3 regions of the Neobacillus sp. plas4 genome follow, and region 1 is predicted to be linked to each of the others. Evidence: riboswitches for the same ligand, from Rfam matches in the RefSeq annotation. Region 1 holds a riboswitch; each other region holds the start of a gene.
The links. Region 1 has a riboswitch for thiamine pyrophosphate ahead of tenA (thiaminase II). Riboswitches for the same ligand answer to the same signal wherever they lie in the genome.
Positions count from the first base shown of each region.

Region 2: linked by a shared signal. The riboswitch ahead of AC2TFD_RS25955 (YkoF family thiamine/hydroxymethylpyrimidine-binding protein) and the one ahead of tenA (thiaminase II) in region 1 are both predicted to bind thiamine pyrophosphate.
Region 3: linked by a shared signal. The riboswitch ahead of AC2TFD_RS14045 (thiamine phosphate synthase) and the one ahead of tenA (thiaminase II) in region 1 are both predicted to bind thiamine pyrophosphate.

Region 1 covers NZ_CM170152.1:5,415,333-5,419,546, forward strand. The annotation lists gene AC2TFD_RS27080 (DapH/DapD/GlmU-related protein) at 1-83, opposite strand, end outside; gene AC2TFD_RS27085 (PHP domain-containing protein) at 100-972, opposite strand; gene tenA (thiaminase II) at 1,201-1,887, opposite strand; TPP riboswitch at 1,997-2,099, opposite strand; gene AC2TFD_RS27095 (LysM peptidoglycan-binding and 3D domain-containing protein) at 2,375-3,211, shown strand; gene AC2TFD_RS27100 (hypothetical protein) at 3,607-4,074, opposite strand.
Region 2 covers NZ_CM170152.1:5,134,661-5,138,874, reverse strand. The annotation lists gene AC2TFD_RS25960 (molybdopterin-containing oxidoreductase family protein) at 1-926, opposite strand, end outside; TPP riboswitch at 1,545-1,642, shown strand; gene AC2TFD_RS25955 (YkoF family thiamine/hydroxymethylpyrimidine-binding protein) at 1,730-2,329, shown strand; gene AC2TFD_RS25950 (ECF transporter S component) at 2,330-2,911, shown strand; gene AC2TFD_RS25945 (ABC transporter ATP-binding protein) at 2,898-4,214, shown strand, end outside.
Region 3 covers NZ_CM170152.1:2,813,936-2,818,149, reverse strand. The annotation lists gene AC2TFD_RS14060 (acyl-CoA dehydrogenase family protein) at 1-295, opposite strand, end outside; gene AC2TFD_RS14055 (nucleotidyltransferase domain-containing protein) at 603-875, shown strand; gene AC2TFD_RS14050 (FAD-dependent oxidoreductase) at 1,001-1,156, opposite strand; gene AC2TFD_RS14045 (thiamine phosphate synthase) at 1,158-1,727, opposite strand; TPP riboswitch at 1,897-2,005, opposite strand; gene AC2TFD_RS14040 (hypothetical protein) at 2,342-2,623, shown strand; partial or broken gene AC2TFD_RS14035 (IS1595 family transposase) at 2,701-2,905, opposite strand; gene AC2TFD_RS14030 (hypothetical protein) at 2,927-3,217, opposite strand; partial or broken gene AC2TFD_RS14025 (nicotinate-nucleotide--dimethylbenzimidazole phosphoribosyltransferase) at 3,196-3,438, shown strand; gene AC2TFD_RS14020 (hypothetical protein) at 3,870-4,163, shown strand.

The DNA of each region.
Region 1 (4,214 bases):
CTATTAATAATATAACTGGAATCAGCGAAGCTTGGAGTGATGGATAACTTTTTTTCTTTTTTGGGCTGATAAATAAATGGCATAGGAATGTTCAGCTCCTTATTTAGATGATTCTTTTTTTCCGGTCCGCTCTCTTCTCGCTACTAACGCTTCAAAAGTCTCCATTCCTGGGCTTTTACTCCCAATTAGTACAGGTTTTTCTCCATATTCACCGTGAAAATCAGATCCACCAGTCATGATTAAGTCATACTTCCTTGCCAGCTGTTTGGCTTGTTCCTCATGTTTCTTATCATGCAACGGATGCCAAACCTCAATTCCCTGCAATCCAGCTTCCACTAAATCCGGCACCATTTCAAAGTTTCCATACTGACCCGGGTGAGCAAGCACCGGTACTCCGCCAGCAAGAAGAATCGCCTGAACTGCTGTTTTGGCGTCCATATATTCCATTGGAATAAAAGCAATCCCCGGCTTCTCACCATTTTGTCCGCGATTAAATAATTTTTTATAAAGTGGACCATAAATGGAATCGGTATATCCTGCTTCAATCAATGCATGCATGATATGCTGCTTGTAAACTCCTGTCCCTCCATGAGCAATTTCCTTACAGCGCTCCCATGTGATCTTATATCCTGCAGCGATTAATCTTTCTACCATTTCCTCCGAGGCTCTGTGTCTATTGTTAACGAGTGGTTGACAAATCGTTTCAATTCCATCATGACCAGGTTCAATAAAATAACCGAGGATGTGAACACGGCGGCCTCTTTCAAAATCAAACCCTGACATCTCAATGCCTGGAATGACTTCTATTCCATATCTCTTTCCTGTTTCAACTGCCTCTTTAAGACCTTTCGTGGTGTCATGGTTCGTAATCGCTAAGTGCGAAACCCCTTGTGCAAGAGCTAACTCCAAGACTTCCTCAATCGACAATGGACAATCTGAAATATTCGTATGACAATGTAACTCAATTTTCACGCAGGTCCCTCCTTTATCTTTGCTATAAGAATAACTTGGTACCAAGTTATATAGTGTTAATTGTGAGTAAATTGTTTGTAAAGGCTCTTTTCTTAAACTTTGTTGCTTTTTGAAATTTTGCTCACCATTTCACAATACCAATAAAAAATTCATAAAATAAAACAGGCATGATTCATCAAAATTGAATCATGCCTGTTTTTTTCAATTATAAAAGAAACCCGATAAAACTCATCCTTTTACTAACTCCAATTTCACTGGCCATTCTTCAAGATTATAGGCCATATCCCAAAACATATATTCAAGCTGACAGCTTAGTAAGAAATGTTGTTTCATTTTTTCTTTTTCTCTTTCTGGTGCGTCCTTCGCCCACTCATCCAATAGCGCGCAAAATTTTGTAGTAATGGAATCTGTAATCATTCCGTAGAAAGTGATCCATTCATAAAATGGATGTGATGGATCCGGATGAATCTCTTGTAATAGTTTTTTCCCAATTTCCCAATATGTCCATGGGCATGGTAATAAAACAGCTAAAATTTCTCCTAATGTTCCCTCATGAGCAACGGTAAGCATATGACGTGTATAATGAAGTGCGGATGGTGCTAATGGGTAACCTTGTAGTTCTTCGTATGGCACACCGGCAACTTGACAAAAGTTGTTGTGCGGATGGATTTCACTGTTTAAGATAAATGAAATTTGCTGATTAAACATATCCATATCTTCACGATTCTCACACTTCGAAACTGCTACTCCATAAATTCGAATAAAAGCATTTAAATATTCAAAGTCTTGTTTCACATAATGAATCAACTGCTCCTTTTTTAAATCTCCATTGGCAATGCCTTGGACAAATGGATGTTCAAAAATCGCATTAAAGATTGGATTTGCTTCATTTCTTAGATTTGCAGAAAAACTCATAACATCAGCCCCCTTATTGGTATTAACGGGAAGACTCTAGTTGGAGCAAAAAATGGTAAAAACGAAAAAACCGCCCCAAAAATGGAGCGGTAGAATAATTGACAATATCCTGACACAGACTCCACTTTCCTACGCTAGTATGAACTAGATCAGGTTCAAAGGGTCCAGGATCATACCTGTCTCAGCCATAAATGGCTCCCCTAGTGGTCTTCCTATTAAATTACTATTAACTCTACATATGCAATCTACTGAAGTCAATCATTAATTATCATAAAAATCTAACTATTTACTAGATAGCAGCTCCCCGAAACACTTTTACACTTCCTTTTAACGACTGACTTTATAGAGTTTAGTTAACCTTAGAAATAGTATTGCAATATAATCGCCATGGTTGTAATCGAATTAACACCTCCCTGTTCTTTTTCTCGGAATATTCTATGTTACGATTATTAAAAATTAGCAACCAAAGAACATGGAGGGTAAATGAATGCTTAAGAAATTTGTATCGATTTTAGCAGTTGCTGTACTCTCAGTAACTGTAAGTGCTAATGTTCAAGCTGCATCGATTACAGTACAAAAAGGAGACACTCTTTGGGCTCTATCGCGTGCAAACAACATGTCTGTGGAATATATCCAAAAGTTAAATAATCTTACATCAGATCTAATACATCCTGGGGATGTACTAACCGTTGCCCCTGAAAAACGCTATACGGTTATACAAGGCGACACCTTATGGGACATAGCAATGGCACATCAAGTAACAGTTCCACAACTGAAGGAATGGAATCAATTACATAGCGATTTGATCCATCCTGGATTAAATCTAGTAATCTTTGAAGGTTTAAAACCTACTACTATTTCTTTAACAAATAAATCAGAACAACCTGCACCACCAACAAAAACAGAAAGTACGCCTGTAGTTGAGGCACAAGCAACTCCTGCGCCGTCTGAAAGTACTCCTGCAGCGGAAGCGCCAGCAGTAGCGCCGGCACCAATTGAAAGTGCCCCTGCAGTAGAAGCCGCTGCACCTGAATCAAAAGAAATTATCGTTGAAGCAACAGCCTATACCGCTTCTTGTGAAGGCTGCTCCGGTATTACGGCTACTGGAATTAACCTTATAGAAAATCCAAATCAAAAGGTCATTTCCGTTGATCCATCTGTTATCCCGTTGGGAAGTAAAGTGTATGTAGAAGGCTATGGTGAAGCAATCGCCGGAGATACTGGCGGAGCCATTAAAGGAAATAAAATTGATGTCTTTATTCCTTCTAAACAAGATGCCATCAATTTTGGAAGAAAACAATTAAAGGTAACCATATTGAACTAACACTAAAAACACTGCAACACCTTATATGATAAGGGATTGCAGTGTTTTTTTGCAGTAAAAGAACAGAGAAACCGTAGCGTATCTACTTCCTTTTAGTTAAGGGGGTTTTTCCTCAAATGAGGAACCTAGTAAAAGTAAAATAAGCGGAGACTTTCCGGTTAAATGCAGAATGGAGTGCGTTTTTAGGGAAATAAGCGGAGTTTTTCCGGTTATTCATTGCAAAATCGCCTATTTTCATCATTTTCTAGTCAATAGGCGGAATTTCTCCGTCTATTTAAGCAACTTTTTATCTTATTTTCTAATTAAGCGGAATTTTTCCGTCTATTCATCAATCGGGTGCTTAACCTGATCACCCAACCGATAAGAGCGGATTCTCTTGGTCCCAGATGCGGGGATCAGCATCTTTTTATCGACAAGTTGAGAAAGAAAATTTTTACCGTCTTATCACTTAGATTCAAATACTTCTCGACTTCTATAGGGGATATTTCTTCTCCTTTTCGAATCGCTAGTCGAAGAACTTCCTTTTCGAGTAAGGACAGTGATGCCTGGTCAAGTTCATCACTCACCCAGCGCCCAATCACTTGCTGAACGATTTGTTGGCATCGACGAGGCTTCTCATTCACTTGGTCATAAGAAAAGCGGATCACAGTCCATCCATCAATCACTAGCTGGTTTTGACGTTCCAAGTTGTCTGAAAATTTCCATCTACTTATGTTCTTTAGATGAGGGCCATATCCGTCGACTTCAAGGCAAATTCGGATGGCGGGACGAATATAAGCAAAGTCCAAATACCTTTTGCCATCCTTGAAATCATCAACTTCATATTCTGGATGAGATATTTGAAATGGTAAAATGCTGGCCACCACACTTGCTTCAAGAACAACATTTCAGCCTGATTGTGACCTTCTCTTAAGCGCCCCAACCGTTCACCGCTTCTTGCCTGCAAGTGAGTATTCAAAAAGGTCTGGTATTCTTCTCAAATCCCATAGTATCCCTTCTCCTA
Region 2 (4,214 bases), 280 kb from region 1:
AACATGCCGCCATTGTCATGATGCTGCGGCCCGTTACCAATTCGAATAAATGAGGGGGAGGTTTGACCATACATTCTAGCAAGTTTATAAATATCCTCAACGGGAACCCCGGTTATCTCTGAAACTGTCATAGGATCGTACTGAATGACATGCTCGCGCAGTTCTTCATAACCGACAGTATATTGCTGGAGGAAGGAAACATCCACCATGTTTTCAGCAAATAAAATATGCATAATTCCAAGAGCTAGAGCACTATCGGTACCCGGTAAAATAGGAATAAACCAATCTGCCAATCTGCCAGTTTGATTTTTATGAACGTCAATCACGACAATTTTGGCGCCATTTTCCTTCCGTGCTTTTTGAGCTAATACCATTTGGTGCATATTGGTGCTTGCAGCATTAATCCCCCAAAACAGGATGAGCTTCGAATGAATCGTATCTTCTGGATCGGTTCCAAAACTGCCACCCATCGTATATTGATAGCCGACAGCGCCGGCAGATGAACAAATACTCCGGTCAAGCTGTGACGCACCCAAACGGTTGAAGAATCGACGGTCCATTCCTTCTGCATTCAGTCGGCCCATGTTTCCATAAAAGCTATAAGGAAGGATGCTTTCAGGTCCGTCCGTTTCGATTAGCTTTTTCCACTTGGAGGTTATCGTTTCAATCGCTTCCTCCCAGCTAATCCGTTCAAATCTACCTTCTCCCTTTGATCCTATTCGCTTCATCGGATATCTTAATCTGTTTTCATCATAAATCCGTTCCGTCATATTACGAACCTTATTACAGATATTCCCCTTGGTCACAGGATGCTCCGGGTCGCCCTCCACCTTAACCACTTTTCCATCAACCTTTTGTAAGAGCAATCCACACTGATCCGGACAATCCAACGGGCAGACAGATTTGAAAATTCCATCCTGCTTCATCCTCACAAAACCCCTCTTTCACGGTGCCTGTCACCAAAGTTGAAACGCAGTTTCAACCATTTATACATCATTGTATATTTTTTTATCATATGACAGCTTATTAGGTTAGGCAAGTGAATATAATCTTGGATAGAATAAATAGATTTAGAGTGTTATTGGCAAATAATTATTTCCGAATAAATTCATAAGAAATGAATTGTTGTGCTTTTATAGAACAGTTAAAGGTAAAATACCAACCATTATTTTATGACTCTATATGCTCTCCGTTCAGCATATTCGGAACAAGGAATACAAACCTTAATAACCTTCCCGTTATCATCAATATAACTCCTTAAAGGTCTAACCTTCCGCTTACAGAACACACATCTATTGAAAAAAATATCCCAAAAAGCCATCGATCTTCCCCCATATAAAAAGTCCTGTTTTATATTATTCTAGTGGAGTCCTTGAAGTGTCCGCCTGGGGTGGACAATGTCCACGGGGGGTGCCTGTCACCATTTATACATCATTTATGCATCCATGCATAAACGGTGACAGGCACCAAATCACATCACCATATCTCTTTACAAGTTGAAAGATTTATCTTAAGATTATGGCAACAATGAAAATTGCATACGGTTTTTGCACTAGGGGAGCTTTTGGCTGAGAGGATGTTTGTCCGACCCTTATGACCCGATCTAGATAATACTAGCGTGGGGAAGTGCAGGAGAAGCTTATCATGAACTTTTAATGATGATATGATTCGACTGCATCCCCATGGGGTGCAGTTTTTTTGTTGCCAAAAAATGAATGGGGGAATAAGTATGTCTAATTTTTGCGGTACGAGTGAAATTACGGGAGCACGGTTTTCAATTTATCCAATGTCTGATAGGTTTGTAAATATTATTTTATTAGCACTTAAAGAAGTAGATACATCAAAGGTTTGGATGGAAACGGACGATGTAAGCACATGTGTGCGCGGAAGATCTGAGCACGTATTTGATGTGGTAAAAGCTATTTTCCTAGAATCATCAAAAAACGGCGATCATGTTGTTCTTCAAGCAACTTTTTCAAATGGCTGTCCAGGGGATTCAGCGGGTGATGTTTATCTTTCGGAAAGCCCTGAACGTTTAAACGAAGAAAAATCACTACATATCCAACAAGAAGTCGCGGTCCAATTTGCACTCTATCCAATGGGGATCCCTACCTACATGAATGTCATCATGGATGCAGTAAAACTTGGCCAAGAACAAGGTACTTTCACTAAAGGTGTTCACTACGCATCAAGACTTGATGGTAATGCAAACAAAGTATTTAAAACGCTGGAGGATGCTTTTCAAGTTGCACACGAAAGTGATTCAACCCATATTGTAATGACGGTTGCGATGTCGGCCAACAGTCCATCCAAAAAGGGGGATAAATAAATGCTCGCAAAATGGAAATTACGTGAAGTCATCGTTTTATCCGTACTTGCTGTTGTTTTTGCAGTCGTTTATCTTTTGTTCCTCCAGCTCGGAAATGTCCTATTCGGACTTTTCGGATTGATTGGCTATGACATGATTTTCGGAATTTGGTTCATCGTCTCGATTATTGCTGCCTATATTATCCGTAAGCCTGGAGCAGCGTTCCTCTCAGAAACCGTTGCGGCAACCGTTGAAGTCATGCTAGGAAATGCCGTAGGACCGCAGTTAATCGTTTCCGGCATGATCCAAGGTTTAGGTGCCGAAGCAGTCTTTGCAGCAACGAAATGGAAGAACTATTCCACTTGGGTTTTAATGGCAGCAGGAATGGGCTCGTCGGTGTTTAGCTTTGCTTGGGGCTTTTATGTATCAGGATTTGCGGCACTTTCGCCAGGTTATGTCACAGCCATGTTCTTTGTTCGCCTATTGAGTGGAGCATTACTGGCAGGGTTACTTGGCAAGTATCTAAGTGAAGGGCTGGCAAAAACAGGTGCCTTAAACAGTTTTCCGTTAGGAAAGGAATACAAACGCAATGTCACCATTTAGGCATCAAATTGAAGCTGAGGGGTTGGGATTCAGCTATGAAGACCGTGAAATTTTCACAGATCTAACGTTTTCAGTCGAAAAAAATCAAGCTCTTTTACTCCTAGGTCCAAGCGGCTCTGGAAAAAGTACGCTTGCCTTCTGCCTCAATAAGTTGTACCCAGAAGCTGTTGATGGTGTATTGAAGGGGAGCCTAACGTTTGAAGGAAAAAAGCTGGATGAGTTTAAACCAGGTGAACTGAACCAAAAAATAGGAATTGTGTTTCAAGACCCGGAAAGCCAATTCTGTATGCTGACGGTGGAAGAGGAAGTGGCGTTTGGCTTGGAGAACTTCCATGTGCCGCGCCAAGAAATGGAAGCAAAGATTCACTATGCCCTGGCTCTGGTGGGGTTGCAGGATGAGAAAAAAACGGTTATCCATACACTTTCGGGAGGGCAAAAGCAGAAACTTGCACTTGCCTGCGTGTTGGCCCTCCAACCGGAGGTCATTATTCTTGATGAGCCGACGGCGAACCTAGATCCGCTGTCGAGCACGGAACTGGTTGAGACAATCACTATGTTAAGGAACGAGCATCCGTTTACACTGATTGTCATTGAACACAAATTGGATGATTGGGTAGAGATGATGGACCGCTGTCTCGTCATTGATTCAAGTGGAATGGTGCTTTTCGATGGAACGCCAGCAGAATGTTTTGGTGAATTCACACCATATTTACAAAAAGAAGGCATTTGGCTGCCAAAAGTAGTGGAAGCAGCGATGGCAGCTAAAAAGGCTGGTATTTTTAAAGGGGAAAGACTTCCGCTCCGAAAGCAAGAATTAATAGCGGGGCTTAAGAATTCGGCTGATTTTCTTAAAAAATCAAACCCTGCCACTGTTAAAGATGAACCACTCCTTGAAGTCAAGGGTCTCTTTGCCCGCGGGTACTTAAAAAATATTCATTTAAGTATACGTAAAGGAGAGCTGACTGCACTTGTTGGTGCGAATGGTTCTGGAAAGACGACGTTATCAAAATGTTTAGCAGGACTCATTCCGCTTACGCAAGGAGAAATCCACTTTTGCGACGTTCCACTCTCCAAATGGAGGGAGAAGGAATTATATAAAAAGCTGGGATATGTGTTTCAAAATCCGGAGCATCAGTTTATTACCGATAGTGTTTATGAGGAAATTGCCTTTGGCTTGGAAGACCCCGCAGCCGTGAAATCCATTCTTGAAAAAATGGGGCTGCTTAAACACGCAGGCGCCCATCCTTTTACCCTTAGTCAAGGCCAGAAGCGGCGGTTAAGCGTCGCAACCATGCTCATTCAT
Region 3 (4,214 bases), 2.6 Mb from region 1:
GTGGAATAATAATAGAATGGACGGATAAATTTCCGACTATTGAGCTATAGCCAAGCCTGCTTAACTCATCAATAATTGTTACTGAATAGGATAGGGGGCCACCTAATCCACCATATTTCTCTGGAATATCCACACAAAGGAAGCCCGCTGCCCCTAGTTTCTTCCATAATTCTTTTGGAAAAGCGCCGTCCTGTTCCCACTGCTTGTAGTATGGTTCAATTTCTTTTCTAGCAAAAGCTTCAACTGACTTTTTTAATAACAAGATTTCTTCATCAATATCTTTTAATTGAATCATCTTAATACCTCCATTTATTTTTCACTCACCCTTTTATAATGCAAAAACCATGCCAACTATTTTCGGCTGATTAACAAGGGATTGTATACAGTGTGTTGTTAAGACTTGTTAACAGTTGAGTGTAAATTGATAAGTTTAATTAACAGAAAAAAATTTACTTCTATCAATAATTCAATATAATGAATTTAAGTTTTTGTAAGTCGATTATTGGCTGCTGGTAAAAGTGTGATGAACATTCATCGTAAAACAGGGTTATCAAGAAATACAATTTATACTATTAAACAGGAAAAGGAAAAAATGTACGGAAATGCTAAGAAAGATAAGTCGTCATAAAGGATTGAGATGGGAACCGAGACAGAGCTTATTTGGAATTCAACAGGAATATCAAAACGATTTATTAGTCACTTACAAAGCTTGTTGGAAGAATGACCAAATTAAAGAAATTCTTTTATTTGGCTCAAGAGCAAGAGGAGATTACCAGCGGTCTTCTGATATTGATTTAGCTGTTTTTACAGAAATAATTTCTCGCACCGATCAAAACTTAATCGAACAGGAATTCATGATATGTCCACTCCATTAAAGATTGATGTTATTTTCATGAATCGTCTAACGAAAGAGAAACTGATTTCCAATATTAAAAAAGAAGGTTTTGTATTCGTGTGAATCGTTGGTGAAAGATCAAATTGCATTTTTGATTCAATGATTTTACCTTGTGCTGCCCGCAGCTGCACTTGAAGCTTGGCACCCCAATTGATTCTTCTCAATAATGATTACTTTTCTTCCTATCTTTGATAGCTGATAGGCAATCGAGGCTCCGTTAATTCCTCCTCCGATTATGGCAACATCAAATGAATTTTCCAATTTATTCACCTCCCTTATTTAATGCCTTGCGATAAGCCATTACTGCCAATAATGGGTCACGCGCTTCTAAAACACCTGAGATGACAGCAATCCCATTTGCCCCTTCCTTTAGAACCTCCGTATTATCAGGTGTTATCCCTCCAATGGCAATAACATCAATATCTAAATTTGATAGCTTTTTTACTTCCTCAAGACCGTTTGGGATCTTATCTGGTTTTGATTGAGAATGGAAAACATGTCCGTATAGAACGTAATCTGCACCCTTCTCTTTTGCTTTTAGACCTTCATGATAGGAATGGATAGAACTCCCTATCCTAAGCTGAGGAAAGTTTTCTTTTACACTTGCTGCTTCTAAACTATGAAAGGCTAATTGAACGCCTCTGGCCCCTGTTACGAATGCAACATCTACCCGGTCATTAATCATGATCTTTGACAATGGTATGTTTTTTTTTGTTAAAAGTTCGACTGTTTGAAATAGCTCCCTAGCAGTTTTTTGTTTTTCTCGTATATGAATTGCAGTTATATATGGATGAATATCACTTACAATTTCCCCTAACTGTTCGATTGCCATTTTACCATTGGATATAATATGTAATTCTTTGCCTTTAACACTAGTTAAAATACATGTCCCCTCCTATTTGAAGATGCTACTTTTCAATGAAATCAAGTAAACAACAAAAAACCACTTCCTATAGTAAGAAAGTGGTCGAAAAATTTGAAATAAAGCATTTGCTCTCCAAATATCGAATTTCCCACTTCCCTACGCTGGTATAACCCAGATCAGGTTCATAGAGTCCCGAAGTATCACTTCAATCTCAGCCTTTTAAAAAGGCACCTCTAGCGGATTTGATTCATTTATTCATTTGAATTAATTACCTTACATGGTTAATATTAGCACGTTGATTAGAAATGTCAATTTTCTGATTTTTTTATTGGTGGGAATATAATCACAAACGAATGAAGGCAAAATTTAAATGTTGCATAAGAATATTTGTCTAACTTTATTGGGTCAGATCATTCGCTCAGTTGCTTTTTTTTCATTAGGCTGTGTTCTCAAAGATTGTTGTTTTTATGATGTTTGGATTTTTTGATATAGTTATATGTAAATATATTGATTTAAAAGGAACCTTTTATAATATCAAGCGTAGATAATGTAAAGAAATTTAGGTAAGGGGGGTGGAATCATTGGGAGCTTTGCTTGAACTTTTAGGTTCAATAGGTACATTTCTATTTACCTTAACAAAGGATGTAACGGAGGAAGAAATAGAAAAGAATATAAATTTCCTAAAAGAATATCAATGGTTTCAAAAATATCTTGATAATGATAAATTTAAAAACTTAATTATGAATGATAAAGATGTTCGTTTTGCAATTGGAAAACTTAATAGTGAAAAAATGAAAAAGAATACCTATTACAAAAAACAGCAAATAAAGATTCAAAAAGTATTACTCAAAAAGTCAAATTAATTTAACGATACACCGACCTCAAACTGCGAGGTCTTTCTTTATGCACTTCTTAACATTTCAACCGTTGTATAATTAGATTTACCGTTCCGTTTAACCGGAGTGCTACCACAATGAACACAACCCAAACCAGAAGCAAAAAATCTGGCTTCACGAATGCTTTTGAGTAGTTTAGTAATTTTATCTGGTTCATCTGGAAACAAGTCTTGTTTAATCGCACTAAAACAATGCCATCTGCTCTGATTTGGTTAATTCACAGAAATCTTCATATAAGTCTTTCCACATTAAAAATATGGAATTTCACTGTTATTCTTTAACCACTAAAACAACATCAGCATAAAATTCACAATCTAATACCACTTCATAACGCCATAAGCCGCTTTTTGGAACTGCAAAGGTAGCAGTGAAGCGTTCTAAAGTGGAATAGCCTGTTGACGGCTCTATAATTGTTTCTGGGAACAACCCTGTAATTTTTTCTCCGGTTTCTTTATGGTAAGCATAAATAGCTAGTTCTTTCCCTTTAAAAGTCTCAAAAGGTGACGTGAAAATAAATAGGTATCCATAAGGTTTTCCTGCTATCTGCTTTAATTGCTGCAAGGATTGAACCGAAAGCGAAGGAATATTTCATCACCTCCCATGCGTCTCTAGAACCAGGTGGAAAAATAGCGAGTGAACTGCTAGGAATCGAACCAATGTTACACATGGATATGTGCTTAGGAGAAGGTTCCGGCGCTGCTTTGGCTTTCCCTATTATAGAAGCAGCCTGCTCTATGATGAAAAATATGCCTACCTTTGAGGACGTAGGAATGGAAATATAGTAGGAAATAGAAGTAACTGGGACAGTGAACCTGTCCTCCATCCCTTCAAGTTATAGTTATATTTATTTATACATACCACAATGTTCTACGTAAACGTCAATTAGCCCCGAAATACACCACCCATGTAGTATTTGGAGGCTACTTGACGTTTACTTTTATAATAGAAAGGGATAATTGCTTTTTGTTATCTTATTTTGCTGCCTCTACGTCATAATTACTCTCAGAGAATCCCATTATTGCACTCATCCCTGCTCATCCAACGTGTCTTTCCACCTGTTTGATCAGATCGATAAATAGTGAGTATGTAATGCTGGTAAACTACTGATTGGTACAGGGAAATTGTTTCATGAAGTCGATAACAAGATTACAGATGAAGATTTTATTTCCTTCCTACAAGAATATGCTAAAACCATAAATTCCCTGGACGAGGGTTGCTGATTGATCCAGTCCTTGGAGATTTACCTATTACTGATTTTAACCCATATATCCGTGGAGTGATCCGCTGGATGAACGAACTTGGTATTTATACGTTTGGCAGCTGCGACCGACATGGTAGAGAAGAGGCTAGAATTTTTCTAACGAAGTTTCCGAATGGAAAACAGCTGGAACTCTTGAAGGCAGCTGTACCTCCAAGTCTCCGTTTAAGAATTGATGGAAAAAGCAGTCACAGTTACTCGATTTTGCAGAAAATCTTTATAAAGTCTGGAAAAAACCAAGTTTTCTAACGGATCTTCAGGCAAATCACTTTAAAGGTCTGCTGATAGAGTGCTTGACTA